3 regions of the Leifsonia sp. NPDC080035 genome follow, and region 3 is predicted to be linked to each of the others. Evidence: predicted binding sites of a transcription regulator. Region 3 holds the regulator's gene; each other region holds the start of a gene.

Region 1 (6,828 bases), 300 kb from region 3:
CGGGCGTCGCTCAGGCTGAGCAGCGAGGCGTCGGCGATGGACGTGCCGTGGATGAGCACCGACAGCACCTCGGGCTTGAGGCGCTTGCCGTTGCAGACCGGGCACGGCACCTCGCGCAGGTACTCCGCCCAGCGGGCGCGCTGCGTGTCCGTCTCCGCCTGCAGGTACTGGCGCTCGATGTACGGGACGACGCCCTCGAATCCGGAGGTGTACGACATCTCGCGGCCGTAGCGGTTCTTCCAGCGCACCTTGACCTCGAAGTTGTCGCCGTGCAGCACCGCGTCCTGCACGTTCTGCGGCAGCTTCTTCCACGGCGTCTTGAGCGAGAACTTCAGGTCGCGCGCCAGGCCGTCGAGCAGCTTCTCGTAGTAGTTGAAGAGGCCCTTGCCCTGCGTCGTCCAGGGCACGATGACGCCCTCGGCGATGCTCAGCTCGTCGTCGCCGAGCAGCAGGTCGTCGTCCACCGACATCCGGGTGCCGAGGCCGGAGCACTCCGGGCACGCGCCGAACGGGGCGTTGAACGAGAACGTGCGCGGCTCGATCTCGGTGAGCTGGATCGGGTGGCCGTTCGGGCAGGACAGCTTCTCGCTGAACGACTGCCACGCGGCGGCGCCCTCGCGGTCCACGTAGTTGACCTGGACGAGGCCGTCCGTCAGCCGCAGCGCCGTCTCCAGCGAGTCGGTGAGCCGGCCGAGGATGTCCGGGCCGGCGACGAGCCGGTCGACGACGACCGAGATGTCGTGCTTGTACTGCTTCTTCAGCGTGGGCGGGTCGCTCAGCTGGATCTGCTCGCCGTCGACGAGCGCGCGCGAGTAGCCGCTCGCCGCGAGCTCCTTGAAGAGGTCGACGAACTCGCCCTTCTTCTGCGAGACCACCGGGCTGACCACCATGTAGCGGGTGCCCGCCTCCAGCTCCATCAGCTGGTCGGCGATCTGCTGGACGGTCTGGCGCTGGATCTTCTCACCGCAGACCGGGCAGTGCGGGACGCCGATGCGCGCCCAGAGCAGACGCATGTAGTCGTAGATCTCGGTGATGGTGCCGACCGTCGACCGCGGGTTGCGGTTCGTCGACTTCTGGTCGATGGAGACCGCCGGGCTCAGGCCCTCGATGAAGTCGACGTCCGGGCGGTCCACCTGGCCGAGGAACTGCCGCGCGTACGCCGAGAGCGACTCCACGTAGCGGCGCTGGCCCTCGGCGAAGATGGTGTCGAACGCCAGCGACGACTTGCCGGAGCCTGAGAGTCCGGTGAAGACCACGAGCGAGTCGCGCGGGATCTCCAGGTCGACGTTGTGGAGGTTGTGGACGCGCGCCCCGCGCACGCTGAGATGCGATCCCACGACCTTGCCCATGTTCCCCTGACGATTGCTGCTCACTCGTTCCATTCTCCGCTATTTCTCCGCCGCGCCCAGAAGTGTTCGCCCACCGCGCACCCGTTCCGGAGCACGCGTCGACTCGAAGCTTTGTTCGAGTCTAGCGTGTCGTGGGCAGCATGAGGCCTGCACGCGTGAGCATACGACCGGCCACCGACATTCCCCTGAGTCAGTCGTCGCGTCGAACCAGAAGCACCGCGGAGAGCACCGCGACCAGGGCCGCGATCGCGACCCCGGAGACGATCGCCAGCCACGGCGCCAGCGGCGGCCGGGCGATCGACAGCAGCACGACCGCCAGCAGCTGGACGGGCACCTGGATGGCGATCAGCCGCCGCAGCGACGGCAGCAGCACGGCCGGCTGCAGACGCGCCAGCGGCGGGACGACGAGCGTCCACGATGCGAGGACGTGCAGCACGTGCACCGCCGCGATGACGGCGAGCAGCCGCGGCGTCACGCTGCCGGGCTCCAGGAGTGTCGAGAACGCCAGCACAGCGATCAGCACCCAGGCGACGCGCCAGCGCGGCACCGCGACGGCGAGGGCGGTAAGTGCCACGGCGATCGCGGGCCACGGCCCGCTCGGCGGGGTCGTCACCGCGATCGGGATCGCGACGAGACCGAACGCCACCCGCAACGACCAGGCGGGGACCGTGCGACCAAGCTCGGGGGCGTCGGTGCGCTCGCGCATCCCCCCGTCCATCGCGCTCATCGCCGCCTCGCCGGGGCGCTCAGCCGCCGCAGCACCGCATCCCTGTCCTGCGCCGCCCACACCAGGACGTCGGCGCCGGACGCGCGGAGCCGGTCCAGGCGCAGACCGCGCTCCAGGTCCACGAACCGCAGCGCGAGCAGCTCCCGCGACGGCAGGTCCTCCGCGCGACGGCCGGGCAGCACGTCCACCGCGACGACCCGGTGCCCCGCCGCCCGCCAGGTGAGCGCGAGCCGTGTCGCCTGATCGTCGAGGAACGTCGACAGCACGAACACGATGGCGCCCTGAGCCAACCGCGGCGCCCGTGCCCGCTCGGTCGCCGATCCGTGCGCGCTGGTCAGCTCGACCGCCCGGAGCACCCGGTGCAGGTGCCGCGCGCCCGCCCGCGGCGGCAGAGCCCGGCCCGCGTCCGACAGGTCGTCGAAGCCGACCCGGTCGGCCTGTGCCGCGTAGGCGCGGGCGAGCGACACCGCGGCCTCGCGGGCAAGATCGAGCGAGGTGAGGCCCGGCCGCGGATACGGAGCAGCCCAGTCCGCGACGGCGCCGGGGACGTCGTCCCGCGCGTCGAGCACGAGCTGCACCGCGACGTCGGAGGTCGCCGTCGTGCGCCGCGCGTACAGCTCGCCGGGCCGCTGACCGCGCCGGGCGGTGGCCTTCCAATCGATCCGCCGCAGCCGGTCCCCGGGCCGGAACCGGTCGACGTCGCGGAACTCGCCGCCATCCCCCGGCCGCGCGGACGTGTGTGCGCCGGTCAGGCCGAGCAGCCGGTGCGGCAGCGGAGTGGAGCGCAGCGCGACCGCGCGCGGCCGGACCACGCGCTCGGTCACGGCGGGGACGCTCGGCTCGCCCGTCCACGCGGCGTCCGGACCGATCGCCCGTGCCGCCAGCGACAGGATGCGCTGCGGACCGGAATGCGACACCGCTACGCGGAAACGCAGCCGGGAGGCCGCGTACGGGGTCAGCACTGCGTCCTCCGGGGCCCGGTCGGCGCGCGAGACCCGCACGTGCACGGCGTCGGGGCCGCCGGCGGCCGAAGCCGTGGCTTCCACGGCGACCCGCCCGTCCGGGTCGTCGCCGGCGATCGTCGCCGACGCCGTCGCCGTCGCACCGGCCGGCCGCGATCCCCAGCCCCAGAGCGCAGCGATCAGCAGCGGGGCGGCGACCAGCACCAGCTCGATGCGGGACATCACGAACGCACCGACCAGGCAGACGCCGGCCACGATCGCCACCGCGGTCACGCCCGGGCTGAGCGACCAGGCCGAGCCTCCCGAGGGCTTCGTCTCGCCGGGTTCGCGTTCGGTCATCCCTGAGCGGCCTCCCGGCGGCGGGTGCCGACAGCGGGCGGCCCCGGCACGCTGCCGAGCACATCCATCACCACCTGGGACGGGCTGACACCGCTCGTCCACGCCTGCACCGTGAGCGTGAGCCGGTGCGCGAGCACCGGGACGGCGACGCGCTTCACGTCGTCCGGGATGACGAAGTCGCGGCCGGCGAGCACGGCCAGAGCGCGCGCGACGAGCAGGAGGCCCTGCGATCCGCGTGGCGAGGCGCCGACCTCCACGGAGCGATGCCGCCGGGTCGCAGCGGCGAGGGCGACGCAGTACGCGGCGATGTCCGGGTCGACGTCCACCTGCTCGACTCCCGCCTGCATGGCGAGCAGGGTCGCTGCGTCGGTGACCGGTTCGACGCCGGCCACCTCGCGCCGGCGGGCGACCCGCGCGAGCAGCACCCGGGTCTCGCCGTCGGTGTCCGGGTAGCCGACCCCGAGCCGGACCATGAAGCGGTCGAGCTGCGCCTCGGGCAAGGCATACGTGCCCTCCGACTCGATCGGGTTCGCGGTGGCCACCACGTGGAACGGCCGCGGCAACGGGAAGCTCTGCCCCTCGACGGACACCTGCCCCTCCGCCATCGCCTCCAGCAGCGCCGACTGCGTCTTCGGCGACGTGCGGTTGATCTCGTCGGCCAGGAACAGCCCGGTGAACACCGGGCCGGGACGGAACTCGAACTCCGCGGTGGACGGCACGTAGACGAAGGACCCGGTGATGTCGGACGGCAGCAGGTCCGGCGTGCACTGCAGCCGGCGGAAGTCGAGTCCCACGGCGCTCGCGATGCTGCGCGCCGCGAGCGTCTTGCCGAGGCCCGGAACGTCCTCGAACAGCACGTGCCCGCCCGCCAGCACCGTGGCGAGCGCGATCTGGAGCGGCTCCCGCATTCCGACCACGACGCTGCCGACCCTGGCGAGGATCTCCGCGCCGAGCCGGGCGACCTCGGCGACGGGGAGCGCCAGCCCCTCCGCAGAGCCGGTGATCGCGTCGGGGATCGCGTCGGTGGTCGTGCCGGCCGTCGCGCGCGTGCTCTCGCCGGTGCCGGTGGTGTCGTCGGGCATGGGACTCCTGTCGTTGGCGGGTCTGGTCACCGGTGGGCGGACCGGACGGGATCTGCGGCCGCGGGACCGATCGTGCTGCGGCCGCCGGACGCATCCCGGGCGAGCGCCTCCAGGGTGCTCAGCACGGCGGCCACCTCGGCCGGACGCGGCGCGGCGGCACTGCCCTTCCGGAGCATCGCCACCGCGTTCTCGCCGAGCAGCTCGGCGACCGTCGTGGCCGCGCGCGGGTCGTCCATGTCGACGCCGCGCTGTTCGAGCACGCGCGCGGCGAGCCCACGAAGCCGCCGCACCGCCTCCGGCGACACGCGGCCGCCGCGCGCGCCGAGCGACCAGCCGAGCTGGACGACGTCGCGCCGCGCGCCGGGCCGCGCGGCAGGGGCGGGCACCGGCCAGGTGACGTCCGCACGCTCCCCGACCAGGGACAGCAGCGCGCCGAGGGCGAAGATGACGGCGCCGAGCCCGACGGCGTGCGGGGCGTCCATGCCGAAGAACCACGCTGCGAGGCCGATCACGAGCGCGGCGAGCACGCATCCGACGGCACGGATGACGAGCTGCCGGCGGCTCATCGCGGAGCCCCGCCGGTCGCCGCGCCCGTCGCCGCACCGGACCAGGAAGCGCGGAGCACCTCGATCGCCTCGCGCGCGGCGACCACGTCCGCTCCGGTCACGGGCGCATCGCTGAACCGCGCGCGCAGGTAGAGGTCGAGCAGCCGGTCGGCGGCGCCGCGATCGGCGGAGACCCGGGTGACGGCCCGGGCGACGAACTCCCCCGGCGTCTCGGCGAGCATCCGGCGCACGCCCGAGTCGGCCGCACCCTCCTCCAGGCCCAGCCAGGCACGCTCGATCGCGTCCCGTGGTTCCCGGCCGTCGCCCAGCAGGTCGAGGGCGCGCTCGAGCCCGCGGCGGACCCGCTCCGGTCGCGGCAGTTCGCCTGGTTCCGGCGGGACCAGGCCGTCTGTCGTCCCCGCGAGGGCGACGGGCGCCGCGGGCTCCGGGCGGTGGAGGCGCCGGCGCAGGGAGCGCCAGATCAGCGCTGCCACGACGATCGCGGCGATCACCGTCAGCGCGAAGACCAGCCAGGTCAGGTCGATGCGCGTCTCGTGGAACTGCTCCCGCGGCGCGGGCGTCCCGGTGACCTCGTCCGCCCCGGACCGCGGACCGAGGTCGGCGTTCGGGACGGCGATCCGCATCCCGGTGAAGGCGGGCGGTCCCTGAAACGCGAGCGCGACTGCCGCTGCCGCGAGCAGCACCGCCGCGGCGGCGATCATCCCCCACCGCTGACGCGTCCGTGCCGCCTTCGAGCCCACCATGCCACCGTAGCGCGCAGCGCGCCCGCACGGGCGACCCTGCGCGGGCGACCATGCGTCGCCCGCGGTCAGCCCAGGTGCCCGGCCTTCTCCATCTGCCGCAGATCGCGCTTCAGGTCGGACAGCTCGTCGCGCAAGCGCGCGGCCAGCTCGAACTTGAGCTCGCCTGCCGCGGCCAGCATCTGCTGGTTCAGGTCCGCGATCAGGCCCTCCAGTTCCGCGGCGCCCTGCGCGGCGATGCCGCCATTCCGCAGGTTCGGCGTCGGGCTCTTGCGCTTCTGCTCGCGCCCGGCCAGCATCCGTGCCGTGTCCGCCTCCTCCCGGGCGAGCACGTCGGTGATGTCCGCGATGCGCTTGCGCAGAGGCTGCGGGTCGATCCCGTTGGCGCGGTTGTACTCGAGCTGCAACTCGCGGCGGCGGTCGGTCTCCTCGATCGCGTTCTTCATCGAGTCGGTCAGCACATCCGCGTACATGTGCACCTCTCCGGACACGTTTCGCGCGGCACGGCCGATGGTCTGGATGAGCGAGGTGGACGATCGCAGGAACCCCTCCTTGTCGGCGTCGAGGATCGCGACGAGCGACACTTCGGGGAGGTCGAGGCCCTCACGCAGCAGGTTGATGCCGACGAGCACGTCGTAGAGGCCCGACCGGAGTTCGGTGAGCAGTTCGACGCGGCGCAGGGTGTCGACGTCCGAGTGCAGGTAGCGCACGCGCACGCCCGCCTCCGCGAGGAAGTCCGTCAGTTCCTCCGCCATCTTCTTCGTGAGCGTGGTGACGAGCACGCGCTCGTCCCGCTCGACGCGCAGCCGGATCTCCTCGAGCAGGTCGTCGATCTGGCCCTTGGTCGGCTTGACGACGATCTGCGGGTCCACCAGACCGGTCGGGCGGATGATCTGCTCGACGATGCCGTCGGCGATCCCCAGCTCGTATTGTCCCGGTGTCGCTGACAGGTACACGGTCTGCCCGACGCGCTCCTTGAACTCGTTCCACTTGAGCGGCCGGTTGTCCATGGCGCTCGGCAGGCGGAAGCCGTGCTCGACGAGGGTCCGCTTGCGGGACGCGT
Region 2 (6,828 bases), 1.6 Mb from region 3:
AGGATGCGGACGTGCACTTCGTCGCCGTCGGCACGCCCCAGTCCGCGGAGGGCGACGCCGCCGACATGCGGTTCGTGGACGCCGCGTTCGGCTCCCTGCTCGAGCGCGTGAAGCCCGGTGACGTCATCGTCGGCAAGAGCACCGTCCCCGTGGGCACCGCCGCGCGGCTGGCGCGGCTCGTCGCCGAGCGGGCGCCCGAGGTGACGCTCGCCTGGAACCCCGAGTTCCTGCGCGAGGGCTTCGCCGTGAAGGACACCGTCAGCCCTGACCGCCTCGTCTACGGCGTCCCCGGGGGCGAGGCGGGCGAGCGCGCCGCTCGCATCCTGGACGGCGTCTACGAGCGCGCGGTGGCGGCGGGAACGCCGGTGATCGTCACGGACTACGCGACCGCCGAGCTGGTCAAGGTCGCCGCCAACGCGTTCCTCGCCACCAAGATCTCGTTCATCAACGCCATGGCGGAGATCGCGGAGGCGACCGGAGCGGACGTGACGCAGCTCGCGGACGCCATCGGGCACGACGCCCGGATCGGCAGGCGGTTCCTGAACGCCGGAGTCGGCTTCGGCGGCGGCTGCCTGCCCAAGGACATCCGGGCCTTCAGCGCCCGGGCCAGGGAGCTCGGGCGCGGCGACGCGGTGCGCTTCCTCGACGAGGTCGACCAGATCAACCTGCGCCGCCGCGCGCGCGTCGTGGAGCTGGTGCGCGAGCAGGCCGGCGGGCTCGCCGGAGTGCGCGTCGGCGTGCTGGGGCTGGCGTTCAAGCCGCACTCCGACGATGTGCGGGACTCCCCTGCGCTCGACATCGCGATGCGCCTCGCCGACGAGGGCGCGATCGTGACGGCGACCGACCCGCAGGCGATCGAGAACGCGCGCCGCCGCGCACCGAAGGTGGCCTACGCGACGTCACCGGAGGAGGCCGTCGCCGGCGCCGACGTCGTCGTGCTGATCACCGAGTGGCCCGAGTTCGTCGGCCTCGACCCGGAGGTCATCGGCCGGCTCGTGACCCGGCGGAGCATCATCGACGGCCGCAACGCCCTCGACCCCGCCGCCTGGCGGGCCGCCGGCTGGGAGTACCACGGCCTCGGCCGCTGACGACGCCCTCGAGCGCCCGCGCGCGTGAACATTTGCGCCACATGTAGGAAGCCCCGCGCCGGAAGCCGACATTTGTGACAAAGGTGCGGGCCCGGCGCCGCGTCAGGTGAGGTAACCGTCCTCGGCGGCGCGGCGGATCAGGTCCGCGCGCGAGCTGGTGGGGCGCCCGGCCTTCCCGTATTTCTCGCGCACCCGGCGCAGGTACGTCTTCGCCGTCTCGTACTGCACGCTCATCGCCTGCGCGACCTCGGTCGTCGTGCGGCCGTCGGCGTAGAGGATGAGCGCCTGACGCTCGCCGTCGCTGAGCTTCGGACGCGCCGTGTCCGGGACGAGCGGACGCGGGCGCCACGCCTCCGGCTGCTCCGGAGCCGCGGAGCCGTCGCGGCCCATCGCCGCGAGCGCGACGGCGATCAGGTCCGAGGTCGGCTCCGTCTTCGTCACATAGGCGACGGCGCCCGCGGCGAGCGCCGCATCCCTGTCCTCGGGCGTGTCGACGGCGCTCAGCACTACGACCTTCGCCCCGGCCGCGCGGCAGGTGCGGACGCGGGCTCCGATCGAGACGGACTCGCGCAGCTGCAGGTCCATGATCACGAGGTCGGTGGGGAAGGCGTCGCTGTGGACGAGTTCGAGCCAGCTGCTCGCGCGCAGCACGAGGTCGAACTCGGGCGCGTTCGTCTCGATCCAGCTCGCGAGGCCGTCCAGGAGGATCTCGTGGTCGTCCAGGATGGCGAGGCGGATCGGCGGCGCCGAGTGTGCGGGGGGTGCGGGGGTGCTGCTCATCGTCTCCTTCCCTCAGGGTACGCGAAGCGGACGGTCAGGATGCGTTCATCCGCGCGCATGGCGGCCTCCATCGAGACCGAGCGCAGCGCGCTCAGGAACGGGAGGAGCTCCTGCCGCAGCCGGCGCCGGGAGAGGCCGACCCGCGCGGTCAGCACGAACACGGGATGCTGCGGCTCGGCGACCTCGACCCGCACGCTCGCGGGATCCAGTCCCGGCAGGGCGACGACGGTCGCCACGATCGCACCGACGATCGCCCGCTGCTCCTCGGTCAGCACGCGGTCGAGCCGGTCGGGGTCGCTGACCCGCTCCGCCGCCTCCGGCGCCGCGGGATCGAGACCGCGTCGGGCCAGGGCGAGCGCCAGCGTCTCCGACAGCCAGGTCCGTTCGACGGATGCGACGGCGGAGCGGCGGAGCTCACCGGCGATGCGCAACGCCGTGGCGCGATCCGCCTCCCCGATGCGGCCGGTGGCGAGCAGTTCCGAGAGGAAGGGGGCCGCCTCCGCGTTCAGTGCGGTCGCGCGTTCCTGCGCGATCATCCGCTCCGCCGCCTGCCGCAGCTCCCCATCCAGCCTGGCCTGCCCGCTGCGCGCCTGCTCCCGCCAGCGCAGCGTCTCGCCCGTCATGGTCCACGCGTAGCCTGCTCCCCCGCACGCGAGCGCGAGCACCGGCGTCGCGGCGACCGTGGCATAGACGATCGGGCTGGTGGCGATCGCGAGGGACGACGCCTGCAAGGCGGCGAGGGTCCCGAGCACGATCGCGCCGATCACCGCGACGACGAGCACTTCCGCGATGGGCCGGTAGAGCGGCATGGCGATCAGGAACAGCGCGACCGCGACCTGCCCCCAGTCGTCCTGGATGCGCTCGTTCCTGCCCCACACCGCCGAATCGAACAGGCACGCGGCCGCGAGCGCGAAGCCGACGATGGCGAGGTGGGACCACCTCCCGATCGGCGCGAGTCCGGGATGGGTCCGGATGATCGCGACGACGGTGACGAGCACGAGCAGGGCGATCGCGACGACCGCCAGCAGCGGGCTGCGCAACTGATCGCGATGCCAGACCGTGGACGCGATGGCGTAGCCGACGGCGACGAGGCCGATCAGCGGGACGAGCAGCCACGCCGACTGGACGCCGAGCGGATCGAGGCGCTGCGGCGTCCGCTCGGTCGGCAGGGAGCGCACCCGCACGATCGTGTCGGCGACCACCCGGCTCACGCCGCCGCCTCCTCGACCGGCACGGTCAGGATGACCGTCGTGCCGACCTGCTCGCTGGAGTAGATGGTCACCGACCCGCCGACGCGGGAGATCCGCTCGTGCACCGACTGGCGAAGGCCCAGACGGTCGGATCCCGCAGCGGTAGGAGCGAATCCCGCGCCGGAGTCGACGACCATCACGGAGACCGCCCCGGCGTCGGCGGAGAACGCAACCTCGGCCGCGGCGCTCCCGGAGTGCCGGAGCACGTTGACCAGGCACTGCCGCACCGCGAGGCCGAGCGCCCGGAGGGCGTCGTCCCCGAGGCGTGCGACGGCGTCGCGGTCGCCGGACACCTCGACAGCGAGGCCCTCGTCCCTCGCGTCCTCGATCGCCCTGCGCAGTTCGCTCCCGTACCAGGGGTCCGCCTCGGCGGCCGGCTCGTCGCCGTCCGCGCCGGGGAGGGCGCCGAGACGCTTCAGGTCGGCGTCGATGCGGGCCGCGAGCCGCGTCGGCAGGTCGCCCGCCGGAGTGGCCGCGACCGCGAGCAGCTCGCTCAGGACGGTGTCGTGGACGTCGGCGACAGAGCCGGCGAGCAGCTCCCTGCGCAGGTCGACGAGCCGAGCATCCCGCACCGCACGGTGGATGGCCGACTGGCTCCGCGCCCGCGACCCCCTGGTCAGCCCGTCGAAGGCGAGGATCCCCACCAGGAGCAGGTACGCGCCGAGGGAGATCGCGTCGGGCCGGAACGGGCGTCCCGCGGTCGCGGCCCCGAGCAGGACGGCGGCCTCGGCCAGCGCGAACCCGAGCGTCGCCCACAGGATGCCCGCGAGCGCGCCGGTGCCGGTGCCGCCGACGAGCGTCATCGCGACGACGGGCAGTGCGACGACGAAAAGGTTGGTGTCCGGGTAGGCGGGGTTGCCCGCGAACAGCGCGACGACGTAGAAGTAGGTGCACACCGCGCCGACGAGCAGATAGGCGACCGTCAGCCCGACGGTGCGCCCCTTCGCCAGCAGGATCAGCAGGATCGTCATGGGGGCGAGCACGAGGAGGGTGACCCACCAGCTCACCGCGTTCCGGGTGCCGACACTGGAGACGCCGACGTTCACCACCGCTGCGCCGAGGCAGACGAGACCGGCCCAGCGCGCGGCCGTCGCGAGTGCCCGCGAGTTGGCGGCGCGCGAGAGGTGACTGGGGAGTCCGAGGGACACGCGTCTCCCTTCGGCGCGAGAGGTCGGGGGGCCGGAGGACCCGGCGGGATCCGCGTGGCAACGGTCCCAGAGGGGATTATGGCAGCGATTGCCCGGGGTGTGTACCCCGGACATGCCGCGAATCTGTACCCCTCGCAGCGGGGCGTCGCACTTGATCTGCGTTCGAACATATGTTCGAATGGGTCCATGAGATGGAGCGGGCAGGAACTGACGTCGGAGGCGCCGTCCACGCTGCCCGGGCTCGCCCGGCTGAACAACCTCGTCCGGTCGGTGCGCACGCCCGAGTTCGCGAACATCACCTTCCACGAGGTGCTGGCGAAATCGGCACTGAACCGCATCCCCGGCGGAGGCGGTCCGATGCCGTTCGGCTGGACGATCAACCCGTACCGTGGATGCTCCCACGCGTGCGTCTACTGCTTCGCGCGGCCGACGCACAGCTACCTCGACCTCGACCAGGGCACGGACTTCGACCAGGAGATCATCGTCAAGGTCAACGTCGCCGAGGTGCTGCGTCGCGAACTGGCCAAGCCGAGCTGGGGCCATCACCCGGTCGCGCTCGGCACCAACACCGACCCCTATCAGCGCGCGGAGGGCCGGTACGCCCTGATGCCGGGGATCATCGACGCACTCGCGGAATCGGGCACGCCGTTCAGCATCCTGACCAAGGGCTCGCTGCTCCGCCGCGACCTCGACCGACTGGCCGACGCCGCTCGGTACGTCCCGGTGGACCTCGCCATGTCGATCGCGGTCTACGACGATGAGCTCCAGCAGACCGTCGAACCGGGCACGCCGAGCACCAAGGCGCGCCTGGCGACGGTGACGGCGGTGCGCGAGCACGGTCTCGACTGCGCGGTGTTCCTGATGCCGATCCTCCCCTACCTCACCGACACCCGCGCCCACCTCGACGACGCCCTGCGCCAGGCCAAGGCGGCCGGTGCCACCAGCGTGCTCTACACGGCCCTGCACCTGAAGCCCGGTGTCAAGGAGTGGTACTACCTGTGGCTCGGGCGCGAGCATCCGGAGCTGCTGCCGAAGTACCGCAGCATGTACGGCCGCGGCACCTACGCGCCGAAGGAGTACCGCAGCTGGCTCGCGGCTCGCATCAAGCCGCTCATCCGCGCGCACGGCCTCGAACGCGGCCAGGAAGACCCGCTCACCGGCGGCGTCCGCTCCTCGGCGCTCGGGATGCTGCGCGACACCGATGGCGAGCGCCGCACCATCGCCCAGGCGGCCGCGGACGCCGAGGTCCCCGACGCCGCGGCCCTCGTCACGCTCGGGGTGCAGCCGACCCTGTTCTGAGCGGACCTGCGGCACCCGCGGAGGCACCGACAGAGGACGCGACACGCCGCGTCGCGCGTGCAGCCGCGGCGTGTCGCGTCTCTGACGGCCGACTCTTACGACCCCACGGGGGTCAGCGCGACCTCGGCGCCCGTCCACCGGGAGCGCAGCCAGCGGTCGTGGCTGGCGACCACCACGGCGCCCGGGTAGCCGCCGAGCGCCTCCTCCAGCTCGGTCGCGAGCGTGAGGGAGAGGTGGTTCGTCGGCTCGTCGAGCAGGAACAGGTGCGGCGGCCGCGCCAGGATCAGCGCGAGCGCGAGCCGGCGCTGCTGGCCGACCGAAAGGGCCCCGACCGGACGGTCCAGGTCGCGCAGCGCGATCAGACCGAGCCCACGCAGCGGCACCGCCTCCGCCCGCCGCTCCCCCAGTGCGGCCTCGTAGACGAGGCGCGGCGAGAGCGAGGGATCCGGGAAGCGCACGTCCTGCTCCAGCAGGGCGGTGCGGAGCCCGCGACGCCGCTGCAGCGCGCCGGCGACGGGTTCGATGCGCCCTGCCAGCACGCCGAGCAGCGTCGACTTGCCCGCGCCGTTCGACCCGGTCACGAGGATGCGCGAGTCCGGCCCGACCGCGAACTCGGCGACCTCCAACCGGCCGGGGACCCGGACGTCCTCCGCGGTCAGTAGCGCGCCCGCGTCCTCCCCGAGGGCCTGGAAGCCCGAGGGGATGCCGGAGAAGGACAGCGGCGCGGGCGGCTTGCGCACCTGGTTCTCGCGCAGGTCGTCCAGCCGGCCGGAGGCGTTCTTGATCCGGCGGCTGATCTGCCGGTCGAGCGTGTTGCCCTTGTACGACTTCGTGAACTTGTCGTTGTCGCGCACCTTGCCCGACCACGCGATCGACCGCGCGGTGACGTCCACCGCGTGCTCCAGCGCGTTCAGCTCCTCCTGCTCGTCGGAGTACTGCTTCTCCCAGCGGGCGCGCTCGGCGGCCTTCGCCTCCAGGTAGTCGCTGTAGCCGCCTCCGAACACGGTGGTCCCCGTGCGGGCGGGGTCAAGGTCGAGCAGACCAGTCGCGACCGCGTCCAGGAAGGCCCGGTCGTGACTGGCGAACAGCACCGGCCCCGACCAGCCGACGAGCTGACGTTCCAGGAACGCCGCTGCCGCGTCGTCCAGGTGGTTCGTCGGCTCGTCGAGGAGCAGCGCGTCCGGTCGCCCGAGCAGCAGCGCCGCCAGCGCGAACCGGCTGCGCTGACCGCCGGAGACCTCGCCGACGCGCCGGGCCAGCGGG
Region 3 (6,828 bases):
TCGACCACACCGACGTGAGCCCGATGGCGCACCTCACCTGCGTCGGCTCCTCGCACGAGGAGACCAACCGGCTGATCCGGGAGTTCCTGGATGCGGGCATCCGCCGATTCCTCGCGGTCCGCGGCGACCCGCCCGCCGACGTCGAGCCCGGCGGGGACGGCCTGGGTGACATCCGCAGCTCCGCGGAGCTGGTGCAGCTGATCCACCGCGTGCAGGCCGAGCGCGTCCCGTACGGCGAGCTCCCGGTTCCCGGGCTGCCGGCACGGACGGTGCTCGAGCACCGTGAGCACGTGCAGATCGCCGTCGCGGCGTTCCCGAACGGGCACCCGTCATCGCACTCCGTGTCCCAGGACATCGACGCGCTGCTCGCGAAGCAGGCCGCAGGCGCGAACCTCGGCATCACCCAGCTCTTCTTCCACGCCGAGGACTACCTGCACTTCGCGCAGCGGGCGAAGGAGGCGGGCGTGAGGTTCCCGATCCTGCCCGGCATCATGCCGGTGACCTCGCCCGCGCGCCTGAAGAGGATGCTCGAGCTGAGCGGCGAGGACCTGCCGAGCGACCTCGCCATCCAACTCGAGGTCGAACCGACCGACGAGGGGCGGCATGAGATCGGCATCGCCTGGGCGGCCGGTCTGGCGCAGCGGCTGCTCGACGGCGGCGCTCCGGGCATCCACCTCTACACGTTCAACCAGCACGCCGCCGTGCTGTCCGTCCTGGAGCGCGTCGGCCTCGGGCCCGTCGCGTCCGCCACATCCACCCTCCCAACCGAAAGCGAACCAGCATGACCGACACCTCCACCCGCACCGCGTTCCCGGTCGGGACGATCATCGGATACCCGCGCATCGGCCGCCGCCGCGAGCTCAAGAAGGCCGTCGAGAGCTTCTGGGCGGGGAGCATCGACGCGGACCAGCTCGAGGCGACCGCGGCGTCCCTGCGCGCGGAGACCCGCGAGCGGCTCGCGGCACTCGGCCTCGGCCGGGACGACGCCGCTATCCCGGAGACCTTCAGCTACTACGACCAGGTGCTCGACGCGGCCGTGACGGTCGGCGCGGTGCCGAGCCGGTTCGCGGGGCTCGTCGGCCCGAACGGCGCCGTCGACTTGGCCGGCTACTTCACGATCGCCCGCGGCGAGGGGGACAACCCGCCGCTGGAGATGACCAAGTGGTTCGACTCCAACTACCACTACCTCGTGCCGGAGATCGGCCCGGAGACCCGCTTCCGGCTCGCGTCCGACCGCATCGTGCGACAGTTCGAGGAGGCGCGCGACGCCGGCTTCGTCACCCGCCCGGTGATCGTCGGCCCCGTGACGTTCCTGCTGCTGAGCAAGGCCTCCGACGAAGCGCCGGATGGATTCCGTCCGCTCTCGCGGCTTGCCGACCTGCTCCCGGTGTACCGCGAGCTGCTGGCCCGCCTTGCCGCGGCCGGTGCGCCGTGGGTGCAGCTGGATGAGCCGGCGCTGGTCAGCGAGAGCATCGAGGACGAGCGCGCGGACGTGCTGGAGGCGACGCGGCGCGCGTACGCGGAACTCGGCTCGGCCGCCGAGCGGCCCGCGCTGTTCGTCGCGGCGCCGTACGGGAGCCTGGACGATGCGCTCCCGGTGCTCGCCGCGTCACGCATCGAGGCGATCGCGCTCGACCTGGTGCGCGGAAGCATCCCGACCGGCCTGGACGCGGCGACCGCCGAGGCGCTCGCGACCAGAACCCTGGTCGGCGGCGTGATCGATGGGCACAACATCTGGCGCGGCGACCTGGAGCGGGCGTTCGGCGCGCTGACCGAGCTGCTGTCCCTGAGCCCGGACGTCGCGGTGTCCACCTCCACGTCGCTGCTGCACGTCCCGCACGACGTGGACGACGAGCCGGACCTCGACCCGCGCCTGAAGAGCTGGCTCGCGTTCGCCGATCAGAAGGTGGCCCAGGTCGCGACGCTCGCGCGCGGGCTCGTCGACGGGCACGAAGCCATCCAGGCGGAGCTGAGCGCCGCGACCGCGGCACTCGCCGACCGCGCGGGCGCCCCCGGCGTGCGGGTGCCGGCGGTCCGCGAACGGGAGGCGGCGCTCACCCGCGCGGACTTCCGTCGCGGACACTACGAAGACCGGCTGGCGGCCCAGGAGGCGGCCCTCGGCCTGCCGTTCCTGCCGACGACGACCATCGGCTCGTTCCCGCAGACCTCCGACATCCGCCGTGCCAGGGCGCAGCTCGCGGCAGGCGCCCTGACCGAGGCCGAGTACCTCGCGCGGATGCAGGCCGAGATCAAGCGCGTCGTCGACCTCCAGGAGGAGATCGGGATCGACGTCATCGTGCACGGCGAGCCGGAACGCAACGACATGGTGCAGTACTTCGCGGAGAATCTCGACGGCTTCGCGGTGACGAAGAACGGCTGGGTGCAGTCGTACGGGTCGCGCTGTACGCGGCCGTCGATCCTGTGGGGGGACGTCTCACGGCCGAAGCCGATCACGGTCGACTGGTCGACGTACACGCAGTCGCTCACGTCCAAGCCGGTCAAGGGGATGCTGACCGGGCCGGTGACGATCCTCGCCTGGTCGTTCGTGCGCGACGACCAGCCGCTCGGCGAGACCGCGCGGCAGGTCGCGCTCGCGCTGCGCGACGAGATCGCGGACCTGGAGGCGGCGGGCATCCGCGTCGTGCAGGTGGACGAGCCGGCACTGCGAGAGCTGCTGCCGCTGAAGCGCGCGGCCCAGGCGGACTACCTGGAGTGGTCGGTCGGCTCGTTCCGGCTGGCGACCTCCGGTGTGGCGGACGCCACGCAGATCCACACCCACCTCTGTTACTCGGAGTTCGGCGTCGTCATCGACGCGATCCGGAACCTGGACGCGGACGTGACCAGCATCGAGGCGGCGCGCAGCCGCATGGAGGTGGTGCACGACATCCAGCGCTCCGGCTTCGAGCACGGGATCGGCCCTGGCGTCTACGACATCCACTCGCCGCGGGTGCCGTCTGTCGCGGAGGTGACCGAGCTGCTGCAGACGGCGCTCGGCGCGATCCCGGGACGCCAGCTCTGGGTCAACCCGGACTGCGGGCTGAAGACGCGCGGCTACGACGAGACGGTCGCGTCGCTGCGGAACATCGTGGAGGCAACGCGCGGCGTCCGGGCGTCGGCGGCAGCGCGGCTCTGATCGCTGTGCGCTGAATCGGCGCCGTGATCCGCGCCGTGCGACAGGATGGTCGCATGGTGCGGATCACGGACGCGGAGTTCGAGGCGCTGGTGGGCGAGGTGTTCGACGCGCTGCCGGAGGACATGGTCCGGCCGCTCGAGAACGTCGCCATCCTCATCCAGGACCAGCCGCCCGGCGCGCGGCCGAGGCTGTTCGGGCTGTACAGCGGGCACCCGCTGACGCGGCGCGGCGTCTACGGGTTCGGCGAGCTGCCGGACCGCATCACGCTGTTCCGCAACAACCTCGAGGCGAGCTGCTCGAGTATCGAAGAGCTGCGCGCGCGGGTGCGCGTGACCGTCGTCCACGAGATCGGCCACTACTTCGGACTGACGGACGACCGCCTCCGCGAGCTCGGCTGGGCGTAGCCCCGCTCGCGATTTGCCCCAAATCGTGGGAAAGATCGCGCCGAAGCCACGATTTGGGGCAAATGTGCGGGCGGGTCAGACGGCGCGGAGCACCGCCACGACCTTGCCGAGCACCTGTGAGTAGTCGCCGAGGATCGGCTCGAAATTCGAGTTGCGCGGCAGCAGCCAGGTGTGGCCGTCGCGCTGGCGGAAGACCTTGACCGTTGCCTCCTCGTCGAGCATGGCCGCGACGATGTCGCCGTTCTCCGCCGTGTTCTGCGCGCGGACGACGACCCAGTCGCCGTCGCAGATGGCCGCGTCGATCATCGACTCGCCGACCACCTTGAGCATGAACAGCTCACCGTTGCCGACGAGCTGACGGGGGAGCGGGAAGACCTCGTCCACCTGCTGCTCAGCGGTGATCGGGACGCCGGCGGCGATCCGGCCGACGAGCGGGACCATGGCGGCGTCGCCCACCGGGGTCTGGTTCTCGAAGTCGGGGGCGGCGGCGGACGGCAGGTCGATCAGGATCTCGAGGGCGCGGGGACGGTTCGGGTCGCGCCGGAGGTAGCCGCTCAGCTCGAGCTGGTTCAGCTGGTGGGTGACGGAGGAGAGCGAGGAGAGGCCGACGGCGTCGCCGATCTCGCGCATGCTCGGCGGATAGCCGCGCTGGCTGACGGAGCGCTGGATCACGTCGAGGATGGCGAGCTGCTTCTCGCTGAGGTTCTTACGCCTCCTGGTGCCCCTCGGAGCCGGATTCTCGTTCGACACGCTCGTCCCTTCGTGACCGTCGCCGCACCCGGCGGACCCGAATGTCGGTGGTGCCTGGTTACCTGATCTCCAGACAATCGAAACTGTATCCACGATGCAGCGGCAGAACAAACATGTGTTCGAGCGTGTCTCGGATTTCATGCGGAATTCGTCCCCGGCGTCGCTCTTGCGGTTTCGAACATTCGAAGATACATTCGGAACACAGCTTCGCAAGAGGCCTGAGGAGGTCACGACCATGAGCACCACTGCACTGCCTACCGGCGTTCGGGTGCGGCTGCGTCTCACCCGCCGCGGTCGCGCCGTCGTCACCGCGCTCGTCGCGCTGCCGATCGTCGTCGGCGCCTTCGTCTTCGCCCTCAACGGTGGTGGCGCCGCCGCCTCCGGCGAGCAGACCCACGTCTCCTTCCAGCACGTCACGGTCGACTCGGGGGAGTCGCTGTGGAGCATCGCCGAGCGCATCGCGCCGAATGCCGACCCGCGCGACGTGATCGCCCAGCTGGTCACCCTGAACGGACTCGACTCGGCCGTCGTGTCTCCGGGCCAGGACCTCGCCATCCCGGTGCAGTACGCGCGCTGAGCGTGCTGCAGCTGCGCTGCGGGCTTTCAGGCGGCGTCGCCGTGCGGCGTAACGTCCGGGCGGCGCTGACTACCATGGAATGGTGACTTCCCTCGACGATCTCCCGATTCGTGACGACCTGCGCGGCCGCACCCCATACGGTGCACCGCAGAAGGTCGTGCCCGTCGCGCTGAACGTGAACGAGAACACGCATCCGGTGCCCGAGGACGTGGCGGCCGACATCGTCGCGCGGGTCGCCGCCGCGGTCGGCGGCGTCAACCGCTACCCGGACCGGGAGTTCACCGAGCTGCGGGAGGCGTTCGCCGGCTACCTCGGTCACGGCCTCACCGCCGAGAACATCTGGGCGGCCAACGGTTCGAACGAGGTGCTGCAGCACATCCTGCAGGCCTTCGGAGGTCCCGGGCGCAGCCTGCTGGGGTTCGCCCCGACCTACTCGATGTACCCGCTGCTCGCCTCCGGCACCGGCACCGGCTGGATCCCCGCCCATCGTGACGCCGAGTTCGAGCTGTCCCCGGAGACGGCGGCGGAGGAGATCGCCCGCCACGACCCGGACATCGTCATCCTCTGCTCGCCGAACAATCCGACGGGCACGCCGCTCTCCCTCGCCACGATCGAGGCGGCCTACGATGCCTCTCGCGGCATCGTGATCGTGGACGAGGCGTACGCCGAGTTCATGCCGCAGGGCGAGCCGTCCGCGCTCACCCTGCTGTCCGGCCGTCCGCGGCTGCTGATCTCCCGGACCATGAGCAAGGCGTTCGCGTTCGCCGGGGCCCGCGTCGGCTACCTCGCTGCGGACCCCGCCGTCGTCGACGCGCTGCGGCTCGTGCGGCTGCCGTACCACCTCTCGGCCATCACGCAGGCGGCCGCCCTCGGTGCGCTCGCGCACGCGGACGAGATGCTGGCGATGGTCGGCGAGATCCGCTCCCAGCGCGACCGCCTGGTCTCCGAGCTCGCGCGGCTCGGCTACACGCCGCACCGCAGCGGGAGCAACTTCGTGCTGTTCGGGAACGTCGCCGACCCGCACGCGGTGTTCGAGGCGCTCCTGGAGCGCGGCATCCTCATCCGGGACGTCGGCATCCCGAACCACCTGCGCGTGACCGCGGGCACCGAGGCCGAGACCACGGCGTTCCTCGAGGGCCTCGCCGCGCTCGGTCGCCCCGAGCCCGTGCCCGTGAACGCGGAGCGGACGCCCGACCCGGCCCCAGTAAACTCGCAGTCATGACGAATCGCACCGCCACGCTGCAGCGGGAGACCAGCGAGTCGAGCATCGAGCTGAGCCTCGACCTCGACGGGACCGGCTCCTCCGACATCTCCACGTCGGTGCCGTTCTACGACCACCTGCTCACGGCGTTCGCGAAGCACTCGCTCACCGACCTGCGTGTGCGTGCGCACGGGGACACCGACATCGACGTGCACCACACGGTCGAGGACGTCGGCATCGTGCTCGGTCAGGCGATCCGGCAGGCGCTCGGCGACAAGGCAGGGATCTCCCGCTACGGGGATGCGCTGGTCCCGCTCGACGAAGCGCTCGTGCAGGCCGTCGTCGACATCTCCGGCCGTCCCTACCTGGTGCACAGCGGCGAGCCCGCCGGGTTCGAGCTGCACCTGATCGGTGGGCACTTCACGGGGTCGATGGTCCGCCACGTCTTCGAGGCGATCTCCTTCAACGCCGCCATCACCACGCACGTCACCGTCGTCGGCGGGCGCGACCCGCACCACATCGCCGAGGCGGAGTTCAAGGCGTTCGCCCGCGCGTTCCGGCAGGCGAAGGCGCTGGACCCGCTGGTCTCGGGCATCCCCTCGACGAAGGGCGCGCTGTGAGCGCCCCCGACGTCGTCGTCTTCGACTACGGCACCGGCAACGTCCACTCGGCCGTCAAGGCGCTGGAGGAGGCCGGAGCGAACGTCGAGCTGACCGGCAACCGGCGTCGCGCCCAGGAGGCCGACGGCCTGCTGGTGCCGGGC

Evidence for each region. The regulator LexA, encoded in region 3, represses DNA repair genes until DNA is damaged. The targets are predictions, from matches to a motif close to TCGAACANNTGTTCGA.
Region 1: the regulator LexA is predicted to act here: its motif matches at 1,453-1,468, upstream of uvrA (excinuclease ABC subunit UvrA).
Region 2: the regulator LexA is predicted to act here: its motif matches at 4,429-4,444, upstream of AAME72_RS11585 (Rv2578c family radical SAM protein).

Annotation. Positions count from the first base shown of each region.
Region 1 covers NZ_CP157390.1:3,677,821-3,684,648, forward strand. Annotated here, with positions in the region: gene uvrA (excinuclease ABC subunit UvrA) at 1-1,349, opposite strand, end outside; gene AAME72_RS17850 (hypothetical protein) at 1,540-2,076, opposite strand; gene AAME72_RS17855 (DUF58 domain-containing protein) at 2,073-3,377, opposite strand; gene AAME72_RS17860 (MoxR family ATPase) at 3,374-4,459, opposite strand; gene AAME72_RS17865 (hypothetical protein) at 4,486-5,025, opposite strand; gene AAME72_RS17870 (DUF4129 domain-containing protein) at 5,022-5,768, opposite strand; gene uvrB (excinuclease ABC subunit UvrB) at 5,834-6,828, opposite strand, start outside.
Region 2 covers NZ_CP157390.1:2,370,188-2,377,015, reverse strand. Annotated here, with positions in the region: gene AAME72_RS11605 (UDP-glucose/GDP-mannose dehydrogenase family protein) at 1-1,088, shown strand, start outside; gene AAME72_RS11600 (response regulator) at 1,191-1,868, opposite strand; gene AAME72_RS11595 (hypothetical protein) at 1,865-3,079, opposite strand; gene AAME72_RS11590 (ATP-binding protein) at 3,076-4,266, opposite strand; gene AAME72_RS11585 (Rv2578c family radical SAM protein) at 4,453-5,565, shown strand; gene AAME72_RS11580 (ABC-F family ATP-binding cassette domain-containing protein) at 5,661-6,828, opposite strand, start outside.
Region 3 covers NZ_CP157390.1:3,979,947-3,986,774, reverse strand. Annotated here, with positions in the region: gene AAME72_RS19320 (methylenetetrahydrofolate reductase) at 1-785, shown strand, start outside; gene metE (5-methyltetrahydropteroyltriglutamate--homocysteine S-methyltransferase) at 782-3,133, shown strand; gene AAME72_RS19310 (metallopeptidase family protein) at 3,187-3,537, shown strand; gene lexA (transcriptional repressor LexA) at 3,613-4,287, opposite strand; gene AAME72_RS19300 (LysM peptidoglycan-binding domain-containing protein) at 4,523-4,864, shown strand; gene AAME72_RS19295 (histidinol-phosphate transaminase) at 4,944-6,086, shown strand; gene hisB (imidazoleglycerol-phosphate dehydratase HisB) at 6,083-6,685, shown strand; gene hisH (imidazole glycerol phosphate synthase subunit HisH) at 6,682-6,828, shown strand, end outside.